One region of the Paenibacillus sp. FSL M7-1414 genome, then DNA from elsewhere that is predicted to be linked to it. Evidence: riboswitches for the same ligand, from Rfam matches in the RefSeq annotation. Region 1 holds a riboswitch; each other region holds the start of a gene.
What was found. A riboswitch is a leader RNA that binds a small molecule or an ion and turns the genes downstream of it on or off. The one in region 1 is predicted to bind thiamine pyrophosphate.
Positions count from the first base shown of each region.

Region 1 (4,330 bases):
TGAAGGATTACAGCAGATTGCTGAGCAGTATCCGGGTAAAACAGTAGTGGCAGCCCAACTATCTATGGCTCCCGCTGCTGCACAGGTTACAATAGATCGCGGTATTCCAATCCATACCCCGCTGGCATTGCTTGCGGCTTATTTGGAGAAGGATTTGGGCTTGGCTCGACAGTAGCTGCTGATTTGGAGTGAAATATTACAATCACTAAAAACATGTGAAAACTACTATATCGACTCCTTCTGCAAAATAAAAATGCTCTCGAACAAGAGCATTTCAAATGGTATAATCACTTTGTACAGCCAATTTGTGGTGGGAAATAGGCTTGCCTCCAGTGGGAGGTGATCCTATGAACTTCTCTTTTAACGACGTAATCGTGTTCGCGATGTTAATTATTGCGCTCCTGACATACATCGATCGTAAAAAGAAGTGACCCGCCACAGGTTGACGGCCTGACGGGTCACTTCATCTGAACTTGCTGCACTCGGAGGAATACCCACCGCAAATGCTGTGCAGGAGTAGCCATTGGCCTGGCTACTCTTATTGGTGTTTACTTACATTCATTTTATTAAACATCAGCTAGACAATCAACCATAATGCTGATAAAAAGTATCAGGAAGCTGATCAATAAGATGAAGAAGACGACATGATAGCAGTATTCTCACCTTCAAACGATGTCAGACTGCCCAGCTTGCGCTGTATCGGCGCCTAGGAGCGTGTCCGATATTCCTCGGCCTTTTCCTGCATCCCGGCAGCTACAGCCTCATTCTCAGACAATCCTTTATCAGCGGCAAAGGCACGAATGTCCTGCGTGATGCGCATGCTACAGAACTTCGGTCCGCACATGGAGCAGAAATGAGCTTCTTTGGCCCCTTCTGCTGGCAGCGTCTCATCATGGTAGGACAGCGCACGTTCCGGGTCCAGTGACAGGTTAAACTGGTCACGCCAGCGGAACTCAAAGCGTGCCTTGGACAATGCGTCATCGCGGCGTTGAGCACGCGGATGGCCTTTCGCCAGATCGGCGGCATGAGCTGCGATCTTGTAGGCGATGACCCCTTCCCGCACATCATCCTTGTTGGGCAGGCCCAGATGTTCTTTTGGCGTAACATAACAGAGCATGGACGTGCCGAACCAGCCAATCATGGCTGCCCCAATGGCGGATGTGATGTGATCATATCCTGGCGCAATGTCGGTCGTTAGCGGCCCAAGTGTGTAGAACGGTGCTTCTTTACAGATCTCCATCTGCAAGTCCACATTCTCCTTGATCTTATGCATCGGCACATGACCCGGGCCTTCGATCATCACCTGCACATCATGCTTCCATGCGATCTGCGTCAGTTCCCCAAGCGTGGCCAGTTCCGCCATCTGAGCTTCGTCATTCGCATCGTAGATACTGCCTGGACGAAGTCCATCTCCCAGTGAGAACGCCACATCATACCTTTTCATAATCTCGCAGATTTCTTCAAAATGGGTGTACAAAAAATTCTCCTGATGATGCGCCAGACACCATGCTGCCATAATGGACCCACCGCGAGATACAATGCCTGTCATTCGCTTGGCGGTCATGGGGATATAACGCAGCAGTACACCTGCATGAATCGTAAAGTAGTCCACGCCCTGCTCTGCCTGCTCAATGAGTGTGTCACGGTACAACTCCCAGGTCAGCGCTTCCGCTTCGCCATTCACCTTCTCCAGCGCCTGATACAGCGGCACCGTACCAATCGGCACAGGTGAATTACGGATGATCCATTCCCGGGTGGTATGAATGTTTTTGCCTGTGGACAGATCCATCACCGTATCCGATCCCCAGCGTACCGCCCAAGTCATCTTCTCCACCTCTTCCTCGATGGAGGAAGATACGGCCGAGTTACCTATGTTGGCATTGATCTTCACGTGAAAATGACGACCGATCAACATCGGCTCACTCTCCGGGTGATTGATGTTGGATGGCAGAATGGCCCGTCCACTCGCCAGCTCCTGTCTCACAAATTCCGGCTCCACGCCTTCACGAATGGCGGCGAATTCCATCTCAGCCGTAATGACTCCCTGTCTCGCGTAGTGCATCTGAGTCACGCAGCGTTCTGGCTGTGCCCGCAGCGGTTTGCCACGCAATCCAGGGTACTCTTCGGCTCCAGCTCTCTTTCCTCCGGGCTTCAGTCCGTTATCCTCCGGTTTAACTGTACGGCCCTGATAAGCTTCAACATCGCCGCGCTCTGTGATCCAACGTGTGCGCAGGGATGGCAGACCTGCACGGATATCCGCATGGAATGCGGGATCGGTCATGGGGCCGCTCGTATCGTAGACACGCAGCGGTTCGTTATGCTCCACCCCTTGGGGAGTATTTGTGTCATGAAGGACTATCTCACGCTCCGGTACAGCAATGTCCGGCCGTGAGCCCTGAATGTAGACTTTGCGGCTGCCCGGAAAGGGCTGGACCCGTCCGGCCGCTCCTGTTTCTTTTTCCACCTGCCGATCGTTATGTTCCTGTTCAATCGCTTGTTGTCCCGTTTGATTTCCTGTACTCATGTTCGCTTGTCTCCTCCTCAGTGTTCGTCGCTTGTTTGGTTGGTTTCGTCATTAGCTCACTTACGTACCTGTCCCAAATCATGCGCAATGCAGAGAAGAAAGAGCGATCCTACACCAGACCAGGGAAGACACTTTTCATGTACAGTTAACAACAGACGGAGGCTGCCACAGATCTTGGATGATCTATGGTGCGTTCTCTATTCATCCAAGCCCACTTCCGCAGGTTATCGAAAAAGAAGCCCATAAAATCCGCGCTATATCGCCCGTTCCCTGTATATAAAAAAGCCGGTCCCCGAAGGAACCGACTTTTATGTCCATCACCAATAATGCACCTTTATGCAGCTCCTTAACGGAGCCCTACAAGGGTCACATCATGTGGTGGTTGTGGTCATATCGCCGATTACTTCCCTACGCTGGTATGATCCAGATCAGGTGCAAAGGGTCCGGAATCTCATGCGATTCCGTCTCAGTCCGGACAATTCGGACTCCCCCAGTAACGTTAACAAGTTGCGGCTTACAGATGCCGCCGTTCATATTCAATGAAGCTGGCCCCGTTGGGCCGTCCATTACAGAGTAGCGTAACCGGAACATAAAAACAACCTTTATATTCCAGAACACCAACTCAATTGGAGAAAAACCTTACCTCAACATCAGGATAACATGAGCCCCATCTGCGTAGCAGCATCCTTCAACACAGGTGCGTATTCATGCAATGTCTCCTGCGAGAGTCGGCTGACAGGCCCTGAGACCGAGAGGGCAGCTGCAATATTGCCTCTGCGATCCATAATCGGAACAGATACCGCGGCGGCTCCCGGCTCACGTTCCTCATAACTCGTCGCATATCCGTTATCCCGGATATCTCCCATCTGCGCCAAATACACCGCCGGATCAATAAACACCGGCCATTCCGGCCCGTTCATCAGTTCTTCACGATCCTCGTCCGTGGCAAACGCCATCAAAACTTTGCTGGAAGCGCCCACAGACAGCGGGAGTCTAACACCCACTGGAGCGACTCGGCGGATCGCCTGATCACTTTGCACCGCCTGAATCCGTATCCGTTCACTGCCATCACGCAGGTACAGACTCACGGTCTCCCCCAATCGATCTCTCAGTCGCTCCATCGCAGGCAGCAGCAGAATAGCGGGATCATCACTGCGGGACATATGAGCCGACAGTTCCCAGATTCGGATGCCAAGTCGGTACTTCTCTGTTGCTGCATCGCGGATCACGAACCCTCGATCCTCCAGCGTAGCCATCAAACGGTGCACTGTACTTTTGTGCAGGCCAATCTGGCTGGCAATTTCGGTGAGTCCCAGATCACTGCGTGTGGTAAAACATAATAATATATCCAGCGCCCGTTCCACAGCCCGGACGGTTAACTTGCGATCTTCCATGGCATAATGCCCTCCTCATGTTTCATCACATGAAACTTGGTTACATAAATTATATGAGAAACGGTCTCATCTGTAAACCAAAAAGAGCCAAAATCAAAATAGGCCAACGTGTAAATTTTTCCTTTTTATAAGACTTAATCCCCTGTAATTTACACACTAAGGTAATGTTACCCATATATCTTAAGAACTATATAACAATTGCGTAACAAATGCCCTCAATCAATTGACTTTGACTATATTGGAACATACGATAAAGATATATTACATTAAGATATCGCTCTGAAGCAGGCTCTGAAATCGACGCAATTCTCTTTTCATGTCGTTGTTATCTTCAACTGAACTTCAAAGGAGGGGCATTCATGTATCAATCATCCCAGAGCGAAGCCCCGCTGCAAACAAAAGTGTCCGATCT
Region 1 covers NZ_JBBOOS010000001.1:732,974-737,303, reverse strand. The annotation lists gene MHH92_RS03425 (hypothetical protein) at 1-175, shown strand, start outside; gene thiC (phosphomethylpyrimidine synthase ThiC) at 707-2,524, opposite strand; TPP riboswitch at 2,913-3,026, opposite strand; gene MHH92_RS03415 (IclR family transcriptional regulator) at 3,175-3,918, opposite strand; gene MHH92_RS03410 (alpha/beta hydrolase) at 4,278-4,330, shown strand, end outside.

Region 2 (4,330 bases), 250 kb from region 1:
AAACCACAAGATAAATACGGGAGACAAGGCAATCAGCGGGATGGTCTGACTGATCACGATGAAGGGATACAAGGCTTTTTCAATCGATCGGTTCATATGCATGCCTGTTGCTAGCGTAATTCCAGTCACTATGGACAAGACAAAACCAACAACAACCTCCATAAAGGTAGCAGGCAAATGGATGGTCAACAGCAGACGACGATGCTCAACCAGTGAGCCTATGATGGCCGTGGGTGCAGGAATGATGAAGGAGGGCACCCATCCCATACGCACGATCACTTCCCAGATCGCCAGTAATAAGAACATGAGCATAATAAACAAACCACATTGGGAAAACGACCTAGAGAGCCACTTCGAACACCACGCCCAGACGCTGACCTCAGCTCTATCGCTTTGCATGCAATTGTTCCTCCAGTTGTTGTCTCATCTGCACGAGAGCCGGTTCGTAGATCATGTTCGAATGCCTTGGGCGTGGTAAAGGAACCGTCATCTCACGCAACTGCTGACCTTGCCCCCCTGGAGTTAACAGAATGATACGGTCACTTAACAGCAGGGCTTCTTCGATGTCATGTGTAATGAACAGCACGGTTTGGCCAATGCCCTCCCAAAGCTCCAGCAACCAGCGATGCATTTCTCGTTTGGTTAAGGCGTCGAGTGCACCGAAGGGTTCATCCAGCAACATGAGCTGCCCGCCTGTAAGCAAGGTACGAAGAAATGCCACCCGCTGCCGCATGCCGCCGGATAACTCATCCGGGTAGGCCTGTTCATAACCCGACAGGCCGAACCTTGCCAACCCAGCTAGGATGTTTGCCCGTAACTTGTCCTTGTCCTGTCGGCCTGGTGCAAGCTCGGCAGGCAGCATGCAGTTCTCCATGACGGTACGCCAGGATAACAGCAGATCTTTCTGCGGCATATAGGCGACTCGTCCGAGCCGTTGTCCTTGCGGGACATCAGCTATATCGATGGTGCCAACGGTTGGTTCATGCAAGCCTGCGAGCAGCTTGAAGAGCGTGCTTTTACCTGATCCGCTGGAGCCGATGAGCGAGACAAATTCTCCTTGTTGAACCTGAAGCGACACATTGGAGAGCACAGGGGACTCTTTTTTTTCGGGAAAAGCAAAGCTTACGTTGTGAATGGTTACATGGTTATCCATCTGATCCTCACCCCCTTGATGTCAGACTACTGCAATAACAACGGCATCCTATACTCTGCAAAAGGAACAAAAAAGACCCACCCATTTCCGGAGAAATGAGTGGGTCTGTAAGTTAAATCCGCAATTTATCTTCACATACATGAAAAATTCCGCTTACTAAAAGGCCGCTCCACTTCCCTCCGCTGGTATGATCCAGATCAGGTTCAAAGGGTCCGAATAGTCATATTCGTCTCAGCCGCAAGGCTCCCCTAGTGCAAAAGTTCAAGATATGCAGTTGTGTGTTCAGCATATATCACTTGAACATGAACTGTAAAGAGGCAGCATGATGGAATTGTTGAGATGAACTTGGAGTCAGACCCGAACAACTGAACAATTTACCTGGGCTCCCTAACCCGATATAATAGTGGTGGCGCATATTGGCCGGATCACAAAATGCAGGTGGGATTGTTCTCCCTCCGAAGCAGAATGGGGACCCGAGTTGAAAACGTTCAAAAAAGTATATATTGAGATCACGAGTATCTGCAATCTGGCATGCAGCTTCTGTCCGCAGACACAGCGTGCCAAAGGATTCATTGACCCTGAAGTCTTCAACAATATACTGGATCAAGTTAAACCACACACCAATCATATTTATCTACATGTCAAAGGTGAACCCTTGTTGCATCCCAAAATAGATCTGTTGCTCGATTCCGCACATGAGAAGGGACTCAAGGTGAACATTACAACGAATGGTACACTGCTGCCCAAGACTCAGCATAAATTGCTTGGCAAACCGGCGCTGCGGCAGATGAATTTCTCCCTGCACAGCTTCGATGGGCATGAAGGTTCAACAGATCGTGACGGGTATCTGCGTCATATTTTGTCCTTTGTACACGAGGCCGTTAAGCACAATGTCATCATCTCATTTCGGTTGTGGAATCTGACACAGGATAACTTCACGAATGCTCAGATGAATCGAAATCGGGAGACCCTTGAAGTATTGGAACGTGAGTTCAATCTGGATTTCCGCATTGAGGAAAAAGTAGTTCCAGGTAGCGGGGTCAAAATTGCCCCGAATGTATACCTGAATCAGGACCATGAGTTCCGGTGGCCAAGTCTGGATGCACCTGAAGATGACGGCAAAGGCTTCTGCCATGCACTTCGCGGTCAGGCAGCTGTGCTTGTAGATGGAACGGTGGTTCCATGCTGTCTTGATGGCGAGGGTGTCATTAACCTCGGTAACGTTCACGAGAAGTCATTCTCGGAGATTATTGAGGGTGAGCGAGCGAACAATCTGGTATATGGCTTCTCCAAACGCGAAGCTGTAGAAGAGTTGTGTAGAAAGTGCGGTTATCGTCAGAGATTTGGAGCCTGATATTTTATAACAGCAAGCCAGAAGACATTCAAGATCACACATTTGGAGACAAATGTAGTGGTCTTTTTTTGTTATTGGGGATTAAGTGAGGGGTACAAACGTTACAAATGAGCATACCAGAGGTTGATATGAGCATATTGCTTGAGAGACCTAGCATGCAAAAAATGCCGATATGACAGGGATTGTACGATGTCATGATATATCTGATCTAATGATTATTCTAGTTACCTTCCTTATTTGGTAGGATTAGGTTGTTGGTCGGACAGAGGTGCACCTCTGGCGAACTTCCAGTACAAGCCCAGGCTGTACATTACCAAAAAACGAGAGAATAAGGGAGGAATAAAGTTATGAAAAAAATGTTGACGTTGTTACTGTCCGCTGGTTTGGTTGCTTCTATATTTGGTGCAGTTCCGGCTGCGGCTGCGCCTACGGTTGTAAATTCAACTATTATTGTTCCAAAGGGCACGACCTATGATGGTCAAGGCAAAACATTTGTAGCTAATCCTTCCACACTTGGCGACGGATCTCAAGCAGAAAATCAGAAGCCAGTCTTCCGTCTGGAGGCAGGGGCCACGCTCAAAAACGTAAACATTGGATCACCAGCTGCTGATGGTGTTCACTGTTATGGCAACTGTAATATATCGAATGTGGTCTGGCAGGACGTGGGCGAGGATGCACTGACATTGAAGTCTGCCGGAACGGTTAACATTACCGGTGGGGCAGCGTATAAGGCTTATGATAAAGTGTTCCAGATGAATGCAGCTGGAACAATTAACATCAAAAATTTCCGTGCAGATGATATTGGCAAACTGGTTCGCCAAAATGGTGGAACTTCCTTTGCAGTTAACATGACGCTGGATAACTCCAACATTTCCAATGTAAAAGATTCGATTATGCGTACAGACAGCAGCACATCACAAGGGAAAATTACGAATACCCGTTATTCCAAAGTACCAACGTTGTTCAAGGGGTTTGCTTCAGGGAAAACGAGCCAGTCTGGGAACACGCAATATTAGACAGAAGATTGAATCGCTGGAGTTGGTAAAAGTTTAAGCTCTGCTTGTAATTTGAAGTTAAAATATAACGCCAAAAAGAGCGTTCCAAGGTCATTGTTACAATGACTTTGTGGGACGCTCTTTGTAATGCAGATGTCATAGTATAGTTCTGCTGAGCAATGTTTTATAGAGGATGCTCAAATTATTGCTCTCCCGGAACTTCAACGATGACTTTGCCTTTCTCGGGGACAACAGAACCGGTATCAATAGAGTCCAATTTGTTCATGATTTCGTAAGAGGTTTCTTCAAGCATGCGAGAGTACTTAAATGATACGAGTGTTTGACCTGCTACGGAAGGACGAGTCCCTGCTTCAGCAACGGCTTTGTTTTTAATAAAGAACAGGTCACCGATGGTTCCGGCATTTTTGCTGATGTTAGCCTGCCATTGTAGCAGTGCACTTCCATTTTTAAGGATATAATAACTGATCAGATCGTTATCCTCAACAACGAAGAAACGATCTTTTTTGTCTTGTTCAAAAATGTATTCAATGGATGAATCCACTGGACCCAAAGGGTTGCGAATGTCCAGACGTGCTTGTCCCAGTTCAGAGAAGCGTGGCAGATGCAGTGCGGCTTCACGCGCCACAGTCAGATCGGAACTGTTATATTCTTTTACAATCGTAGCATCGGTAGTGTAAATGTAGGCTTCCTTGGCCTTCTGGTTCCACTGCACCTTGGCACCAAAAGCTTCACCGATGGCACGGAGCGGAAGCATCGCTTTACCATTCACCAGAATCGGCGCTGAGGATAATGTCGCATTCTGACCGT
Region 2 covers NZ_JBBOOS010000001.1:984,704-989,033, forward strand. The annotation lists gene MHH92_RS04485 (ABC transporter permease) at 1-399, opposite strand, end outside; gene MHH92_RS04490 (ABC transporter ATP-binding protein) at 386-1,153, opposite strand; TPP riboswitch at 1,311-1,413, opposite strand; gene MHH92_RS04495 (radical SAM/SPASM domain-containing protein) at 1,632-2,507, shown strand; gene MHH92_RS04500 (pectate lyase) at 2,855-3,523, shown strand; gene MHH92_RS04505 (copper amine oxidase N-terminal domain-containing protein) at 3,705-4,330, opposite strand, start outside.
Region 2: linked by a shared signal. The riboswitch ahead of MHH92_RS04490 (ABC transporter ATP-binding protein) and the one ahead of thiC (phosphomethylpyrimidine synthase ThiC) in region 1 are both predicted to bind thiamine pyrophosphate.

Region 3 (4,330 bases), 3.2 Mb from region 1:
CAGGGATTATGGCCTTTATCCAAGGTATAGGTGTGGGTGACCAGAAGATCAACAACTACGCAATCGGTGGAGGCAGACTTGTGAAGAAAACGGCCATCGTAGGTGGGGTAGATCCTTTAACGGGTATCAAGTACTATTATCCCTCCACTTGTGGCAATGGTTACCGTGCTGAAGAGGTGTTCACAGACGCAAGACAAGCAGCTGCACAAGGCTATTTCGAATATAAATGCTCTAATCGTTAGGGTAGCCTGTATGACAAAATTATGTAAGAGGTTCCTGAACTGTTTACATTACTTTCAGAAAAGACGGGACCTGTGCTAGAATAGGGTTTCGGAACAATAATAAAAGTAATGTCTAATAGATAGGAGCAACCTCATCTTATGAGTTTATTGTCAGTAGAGAACGTAAGTCACAATTTTGGAGATCGCACGTTATTTAAAAATGTATCGTTTCGTTTACTTGCCGGAGAGCGTGTAGGACTTGTTGGTGCCAATGGTGTGGGTAAATCCACATTAATGAACATCCTTACCGGTAAATTGCTTAAAGATAGTGGAAAAGTGGAATGGACACCTAAGGTCCGTTATGGATATCTGGATCAGCACACGAAGCTTACCCCAGGCAAAACCATTCGTGACGTTCTTAAAGATGCATTCCTTCCGTTGCTTGAATTAGAAAAAGAAATGATGAATATAACGGACCAGATGGCAGATGCAGATCCAGATAAGCTGGAGCAGTTGCTGGAAGAGATGGGCGATATTCAGGAACAACTGGAACAGGGCGATTTTTATCTGATTGACGTAAAAGTGGAAGAGATGGCCAATGGTCTTGGTTTGTCCGCAATTGGTCTTGATCGGGATGTCGCAGCTCTAAGTGGTGGGCAACGTACCAAGGTGCTTCTTGCCAAGCTTCTGCTTGAGAAACCTACAGCCCTTTTGCTGGATGAGCCGACCAACTATCTGGATGTAGAGCACATTGAATGGTTGTCACGTTACCTGAAGGACTACCCTCATGCGTTTCTTTTAATCTCCCATGACACGGAATTCATGAATGAAGTCGTAAATGTCATTTATCATTTGGAATTTGCCAAATTAACGAGATATGCAGCGAACTATGACAAGTTCCTCGAGATGGCTGATATGAATAAAGCCCAGCATATTGATGCGTACGAGAAGCAGCAAGAGTACATCAAGAAGCAGGAAGATTTCATTCAGCGTAACAAGGCACGTGCTTCAACTTCAGGTCGAGCGAAGAGCCGGGAGAAACAGCTGGACAGAATTGAACGTATTGATCGTCCAGATGAAGCGGCCAAACCAACATTCAAATTCAAGGATGCCCGTGCGAGTAGCAAAACGGTCTTTGAGGGCATTGATTTTGAAATTGGATATACGTATCCTTTGCTGCCTAAGATGACAATGACAATTGAACGTGGTGAGAAAATTGCCATCGTAGGTTGTAATGGTGTGGGTAAATCAACACTGCTGAAAACCATCCTGGGAAAAATATCTCCACTCAGTGGAAAGACTTTCTTGGGAGATTATCTCGAAACGGCCTATTTTGAGCAGGAAGTTCGTGCTGGGAATATCACGCCGATTGAGGATGTGTGGAATGAGTTTTCACATTTGACCCAAAATGAAGTCCGGGGTCATCTCGCTCGCTGCGGGTTGAAAAATGAGCACATTACCCGTCCGCTTAACATGCTGAGTGGTGGAGAGCAAGCCAAGGTTCGTCTATGCAAACTCTTGATGCGTGAAAGCAACTGGATTCTATTCGATGAGCCGACGAACCATTTGGATGTCACAGCTAAAGCTGAGTTACAGCGTGCCTTGCAAGAATTCAAGGGAACGGTGTTGCTGGTATCTCATGAACCTGATTTCTACGAGGGTTGGATTACCAAAACATGGAATGTTGAAGAATGGTCTGAGAAAAACTAGACAATTCAAGCAACGCTTAATAGAAATGAACGGTGACAAAAAAATCCTTCTATGGTAACATAGGCTACAACTTCATATGAACACTAGGGGGGCCGCACGATGTGGCTGAGATGGAAGAATGCGATTCCGGACCCTTTGCACCTGATCTGGATCATACCAGCGTAGGGAAGTGGCGAGCGCGTTTCAGTGAATGACGTGAGCAAACGGCAATTCGAAAGAATTCAACCGTCTTGCTTAGTAAATTGAAACATGCAGTTGCGTGTATAACGTTATGGCTATAAGGTCTATAGCTTTATTGCACGAAATGAACTGTATGTATCAGTCAGTCATCTGGTCCTATAATTAATACGCAGCCACTCCCCTACGGGAGTGGCTTTTTTGTGTTTTCATAGCATTCACACATGGAAGGGGATGAACAGTACGGTAAGTTCTCATGAACATGTTCACGAATCATTTGAATTGCATGTTGTATCTACGGGTGTAGGGAATCAAGCATCTTTTGTAAAAGCTGCAAAGGACGTTTGGCCATGGGTGGACTACATCCATATACGAGAGAAACAACTCTCGTGGCAAGACAAGATCGGTTGGGCTGAAAGTCTGCGTAGCGTTGGCGTTCCATCTTGTCGCATCGTTATCAATGGTTCAGAACTGCCACCACAGAATGACATCTATGGCGGTGTACATTGGGGGCAAGATGCGATACGTAACTATAACCCTGCTGTAATAAGCAATGTGCAGCGACTTCGTTTGGGCGTATCTGTTCATTCAATCGATGAGGCAAAAATCGCTGAAGAACGGGGAGCCGATTACCTTTTCTTCGGGCATGTCTACTCAACCAACAGTAAGCCTGATCTTGAACCAAGAGGATTTTATGCTCTGGCTGAAGTGTGCTCTGGTGTCTCCATTCCTGTCATGGCAATTGGGGGCATCGAACCGGGAAACATTCACGCTATTCGCTCTGCAGGCGCACAGGGAGTCGCTGTGATCTCGAATGTATGGGCGAGCGATTCCCCGGATCGGGCTGCTGCATTATTAAGGCAGGCTATCGTTGCTACAGAAAGTTTGAGCCGCTGAATCAAGGAGATGAGAGGATGAAAAAGATCATTACTGATAGACCGGATAAGATTCATGCAGAAACGATTATTGTAGGTGGAGGCGTTGTTGGTTGTGCCATTGCGTATGAGCTGGCTTCCCGTGGACAGGATGTGCTGTTGCTGGAGCGTTCGGCGATTGCGGGAGGCACTTCTTGCGCGGCGGCTGGAATGCTGGCGGCAGATAGTGAGGATTTTGCTCATCCTTTGATGGCTAAGCTCGCCAGGCAGAGTAGACAGTTACTTATCGAGCAACAGGTGCTAATGGCTACACTCAGTGAGGTAGAGACTGGCCTGCAACGCCAGGGATTCCTAACTCCTTTTCGTTCATACAGTGAATTAAGTAGTTATAAGGGCAATCGGAAGTCTGCGTTATCTGCTGATGAGGTGTGGTGGGATCGTTCCGTTGTGCAACAGGAGGCATCATGGCTTAACAGAGATACGTATGGAGCCTATTACAGACCTTACGAGAGTGAGATTCTTCCAGTCCATCTAACGAAGGCATATGCTGAATCCGCTCAAGCATTGGGAGCACGGGTTATGGAGGACATACAGGATATACGTGTGCAAGCAAACGAACACGGCGTGCAGGGAATCACCACATCGATCGGTGAGATGAAATGCAAACATGTCATTATAGCGGCTGGATTACAGAGTGAAGAGTTGATGAGACATGTGAATCTGAGCTTGCCTGTGTGGTCGGTAAAAGGTGAAATAGCCGCCGTTCAGTTCTCAGATGAACATGCAGGGTACAGACCTGACAGAACGGTGTATGCAGAGGATATCTATATTGTTCCCAAAGCCAATGGCGAAGTTTGGCTTGGGGCAACCAGTCTGCCAGGCAGAACGGATTTAAACGTTTCTGTACAGGGTGTTCAGAAGCTATTAACAGCGGCTACCCACTGGGTGCCTGGGATGAAAGAAGCACAATTTTTGCGGGCGTGGGCAGGCGTAAGGCCGGCAACTCCGGATGGTCTGCCTTATATAGGTGCTTGCGAAAGTGTTCCCGGGCTGTTGGCCGCCTTTGGACATTACCGTAACGGTATTTTGCTCAGTGCGATAACAGGCAGACTAATCGCTGAATTGCTCAAGGGCAAAAGCTCAGAAGAGCTCGGAATTGAGGCGCTGAGCCCTGAGCGATTGAACAGAAAGGGAGTGGTGCAGTGAATATCATCGTTAATGGTCAACGGATGGAGATTGAAGACAGATTGAATCGTGTGGATAAACTGCTTCAATCTTTTGATCTGCAAGTCAAGACTGTAGTTGTAGAGCTGAATAAACATATTTTAACCCGCGAGTACCATGAAA
Region 3 covers NZ_JBBOOS010000001.1:3,981,258-3,985,587, reverse strand. The annotation lists gene MHH92_RS17275 (hypothetical protein) at 1-242, shown strand, start outside; gene MHH92_RS17270 (ABC-F family ATP-binding cassette domain-containing protein) at 381-1,931, shown strand; TPP riboswitch at 2,007-2,116, shown strand; gene MHH92_RS17265 (thiamine phosphate synthase) at 2,343-3,005, shown strand; gene thiO (glycine oxidase ThiO) at 3,023-4,189, shown strand; gene thiS (sulfur carrier protein ThiS) at 4,186-4,330, shown strand, end outside.
Region 3: linked by a shared signal. The riboswitch ahead of MHH92_RS17265 (thiamine phosphate synthase) and the one ahead of thiC (phosphomethylpyrimidine synthase ThiC) in region 1 are both predicted to bind thiamine pyrophosphate.

Region 4 (4,330 bases), 2.9 Mb from region 1:
GCCTGTGTTGACACAGAGAGCCGTCTCACTTTCGGGTAAACCGGATATCAAAAAACAGTCACAAGATCCACTCTGGAACAAAGCGGTGTCTACTCCACTGAAGGGTGACTCTTCGGGATCAGCCAGTTTCCGCACCTTATGGGATCATAGTAACCTGTATATCCTTGTGGATGTTCAGGATGCAAAGACAGATGTGAATGACAGAGTAGATATCTTTGTTGACCTCAATAATGGCAAGACCACTTCATATGAAGCAGATGACCGACACGTAATCATTAAGCGGTCGGGCAAAGCTGAGGGCGTGGAGAAGCGTTCATATCATGTACGCGAGACCAAAGCCGGATATCAGGTTGAATTGTCCATTCCGTGGGGTGGTATCCAAGTCCGATCAGAATATGAAGCCGGATTGGATATCCGTGTGACTGATGGCGGTTCAAGTGGGACACAACCTTATAATCCACTGTACTGGAATGATCGAACACAATCTCAGGAACAGGATACAAGCAAATACGGCGTGATTCAGCTTGCCCCTATGCCCAAATCTGCACAAGCTGTACAAGGGATTGTTCAGATTGATGGGAAGAAAGACACATCATGGAATAAGGCTGCACCGTTTGAAGTAAACCGGTTGAACCAAAGCGAAGGTGCAGAGGCAGTGGCTCGCGCAATGTGGTCAGGTGAATATCTATACCTGCTGATCGACGTCACTGATCCAAACATCATCACAGATAGCATCAACCCATGGGATCAGGATTCGGTTGAGATTTTCCTGGACGAGAATCACCAGCGCACACCGTATTTTCAATATGATGATGCCCAGTTCAGAATCAGTGCAGACAATGTGGGAACCTTTGCAGGGGGTGCCTCACCTGGACGCCTTGTAAGTGCTGTGAAGAAAACAAATAAAGGATATCTCGTAGAAGCCAGAATTCATTTACAATCATTGACGCCCAAAGCAGGAAATGTTCTCGGTTTCGAGCTCCAAATTAACGACAACCAGGGCGGAGGTAAGCAGAGCGTAGCCAAGTGGAATGATACGACCAATGAGAGCTGGAGAAATACTTCCCAGTACGGAATACTCACTTTTGTCGGAAAGAACAAACTCGGGCATTAAACCATCGGCAGTAGTTGCAAGAATAGAAACCATCATAACAGTGGCTGAAACTCAACCATTGTTGTGATGGTTTTCATCGTTTACATACGTCACCAAAGGTGATGAGGGGCGATACAATCTGCCTTGACTATATTTAACAGCCCTTGATATACTAAATGGATGTTATTTTATCTTTTATGGGAATAAGATAGTAATCAACTACATACAACCGTTTGCGAGGGAGCCTTAACCGGCTGAGAGGGTGTTAAACCGACCTTACCTGATTTGGATAATGCCAACGTAGGGATGCAACGATGAAACACTGTACTTGGGTAGCTCATGCGAACCCCCTTGTTTTAGTGTATTTGTCTGCGAAACATCCTATGGATGTTTCGTTTTTTTTGTTTTTAAATACGTACATTATGAATTGGAGGAACACATGTTGACTATTTCAGAGAGACTATATCAGGCAGCACAGCCCGTGTGGAAAGAATGTCTCGAGCATCCCTTTGTTAAAGGAATCGGAGATGGTTCCTTACCGGTCGAACAATTTCGTTATTATTTGCTGCAAGACTACTTGTATCTGTTCGATTATGCCCGTGTATTTGCACTAGGTATCGTCAAGTCGCACGACCCCAAATTGATGCAGTTTTTTAGTAAAAACGTAGATAACATCCTGAATGGTGAAATGAAAATCCATCGTTCTTATATGGAGCGATTAGGAATTACAGAGGATCATGTTTTTCAGGTAAAACCTGCACTGAAAAATGCAGCCTATACTAACTATATGCTCTCTGTTTCCCATACGGGTGGCATAGCAGAAGTACTTGTTTCCATTCTGGCCTGCTCATGGAGCTATGCAGAGATTGGTCAAGTCCTTGCCCAAAAGCCAGGCGCAGCTGATCATCCTTTTTACGGAGAGTGGATCACAGGATATGCTTCCTCTGAATACAACAGCAGCAATCAATCCCTAGTGACGTTAACGGATAAGCTATTAGAAGGCTGTAGCGAGGGAACGTACCAACGGATGGAAGATATTTTCGTGATGTGCAGTCGCTTTGAGCTTGATTTTTGGGAGATGTCATGGAGGCTGGAGCCTTAAGTTTACTGGTAGTTCATTCAATTAGAGAGCAGCGGCCATAAACAGTCTCAGGATGGAAATTAAGTAAAGGAACGCTTGTATAAGCGTGTTTCGTGATGATACCGAAAAAAGGGCGGAGTGTATCCGCCTTTTATTATTGTTGAAATTCTTGACACAGGGACATTTTGTTCTCTGAAGTCTCTGGCTAAAATCAAAAAGGGTGTCAGGACGGAATGTTCATAGCAGTCTGAATATTTTTCAGATCGAGCTGAATTTGCTCTGCAATATGGTAAGGGTGGTATAAGCCATGCTGCACCATGTAATTTGATATCTTTTCATGAGAATCTATGGCTTCATCGAGCTGTTTCATCAAAATTTGTTTGATTTCGGGGGTGGCACATTCGGTCACAGCCATGGCGTAGTTTCTGACGCTGCTCTTGGCGTTCATCAAAAAATCCATTGCGATTACGTCATCGGTCAGCGTATTAAGACCAGTCATATGTTCTAATATTGGGTTCATTTTTTATCTCCTATACAGTCGCTTTAGACAGCACTCCACCGAGCTCCTGAAGCTGCTGTTGTGATAATGTCGCATCTTGTTGCAAAATTTGCTTGAGCTCCGGGTCGGTTACCAGAGCTTGCATGGTCTTGGATTTAGTCATACAAACCGTCTTGAACGCAGCTATTTCATGCACCTCGAGCATCTCATGCAAAGCGTAAGTGGAATCCATTCAGATTGTCCTCCCATGTATCTATTCATATTTAAGGCTTTAAGATGACTTTAATGCAATCGTCCGTTTTTGTATCGAACACTTCATAGCCCCGTTTGGCCTCGTTGAGCGGAATGACGTGCGTAACAATGTCGCCAGGGTCCACTTTGCCAGACGTAACCAACTCGTACATGTATGGCATGTAGTGAATGACCGGAGCTTGTCCGGAACGGATATTCACGTTTCGCTGCATGATATCACCGAGCGGGAATCCGTTATAACGTCCGCCGTATACCCCAGTGACTTGAATGGTGCCACCTTTGCGAACAGCCTGAGATGCAATGATAAATGCGCTCATGGTGCCGCCTTGCAGTTTCATACCGCTGGCTAGAAATTCAAGATCGCTCATCTTGCCGTCCATTCCTACCGCATCAATGACAACATCGGCGCCGCCTTTGGTCATTTCCTTGAGAGTGTTCCCAATATTCTTATCCTGTTCGAAGTTTACGATTTCCACATTGTTTGTTCGCTTCGCATGCTTTAAGCGGTAATCGACATAGTCGACGGCTATGACCCGCTTAGCTCCTTTCAGCCAGCAGAACTTCTGGGCCAGGAGTCCGACCGGGCCGCAGCCGAGCACAATGACCGTATCTCCATTTTTAACGCCGGCGTTATCTACGCTCCAGAATGCCGTCGTCATGGCATCGGCGATCAAGCTTAGCTTTTCGTCCGGTTGTTCGCAGTTTTCAGGGATCTTAAAGTGGGTAAAATTAGCAAATGGGACCCGTAAATACTCCGCTTGCCCGCCGGGATATCCGCCGGTCGTTCCGGAGTAGCCGAAATATGCGCCCATATCCCCGTGCTCGTTGGAATTGTCACATTGGCTTTCCAGCTGATTTTTGCAAAAAAAGCATTCTCCGCATGCGATGTTAAACGGGATGATTACGCGGTCGCCTTTTTTTACCTTGGTCACGCCAGGGCCCACTTCTTCTACGATCCCCATCGGCTCATGTCCGATGACATAGTTTTCCTGAAGGTTAGGGATCATCCCGTGAATAAGATGAAGGTCAGAACCGCAAATCGCGGTACTGGTGATCTTTACGATCATATCGTCCGGTTTCACAATCTTCGCATCCGGCACCTCTTTGACCACGACATTTTTAACCCCTTGATACGTTACCGCCTTCATGCTTTATGTCCTCCAATATGTTCATCTGGGGTCCGATCAAACATCCCTTTACGTGACGTATCACCCGGGAACAGATTCATCTGCCCGATCATCACCGTATTTTTCGCCGAAAGCTGATCGAGTTGGTACTGTTCGTTCAGCTCATAAGGATGAAACCATTTTTTGCGAATCATGAGCTCCGAGATTTCTTGGTGCATTGCAATTCCCTGCTTCAGATGAGTATGCAACAGGGCTCTTACATCCGGTGAAGCCGTTTC
Region 4 covers NZ_JBBOOS010000001.1:3,647,723-3,652,052, forward strand. The annotation lists gene MHH92_RS15765 (endo-1,4-beta-xylanase) at 1-1,114, shown strand, start outside; TPP riboswitch at 1,321-1,418, shown strand; gene tenA (thiaminase II) at 1,533-2,195, shown strand; gene MHH92_RS15775 (spore coat protein) at 2,398-2,694, opposite strand; gene MHH92_RS15780 (hypothetical protein) at 2,705-2,905, opposite strand; gene MHH92_RS15785 (zinc-dependent alcohol dehydrogenase) at 2,937-4,073, opposite strand; gene MHH92_RS15790 (spore coat protein) at 4,070-4,330, opposite strand, start outside.
Region 4: linked by a shared signal. The riboswitch ahead of tenA (thiaminase II) and the one ahead of thiC (phosphomethylpyrimidine synthase ThiC) in region 1 are both predicted to bind thiamine pyrophosphate.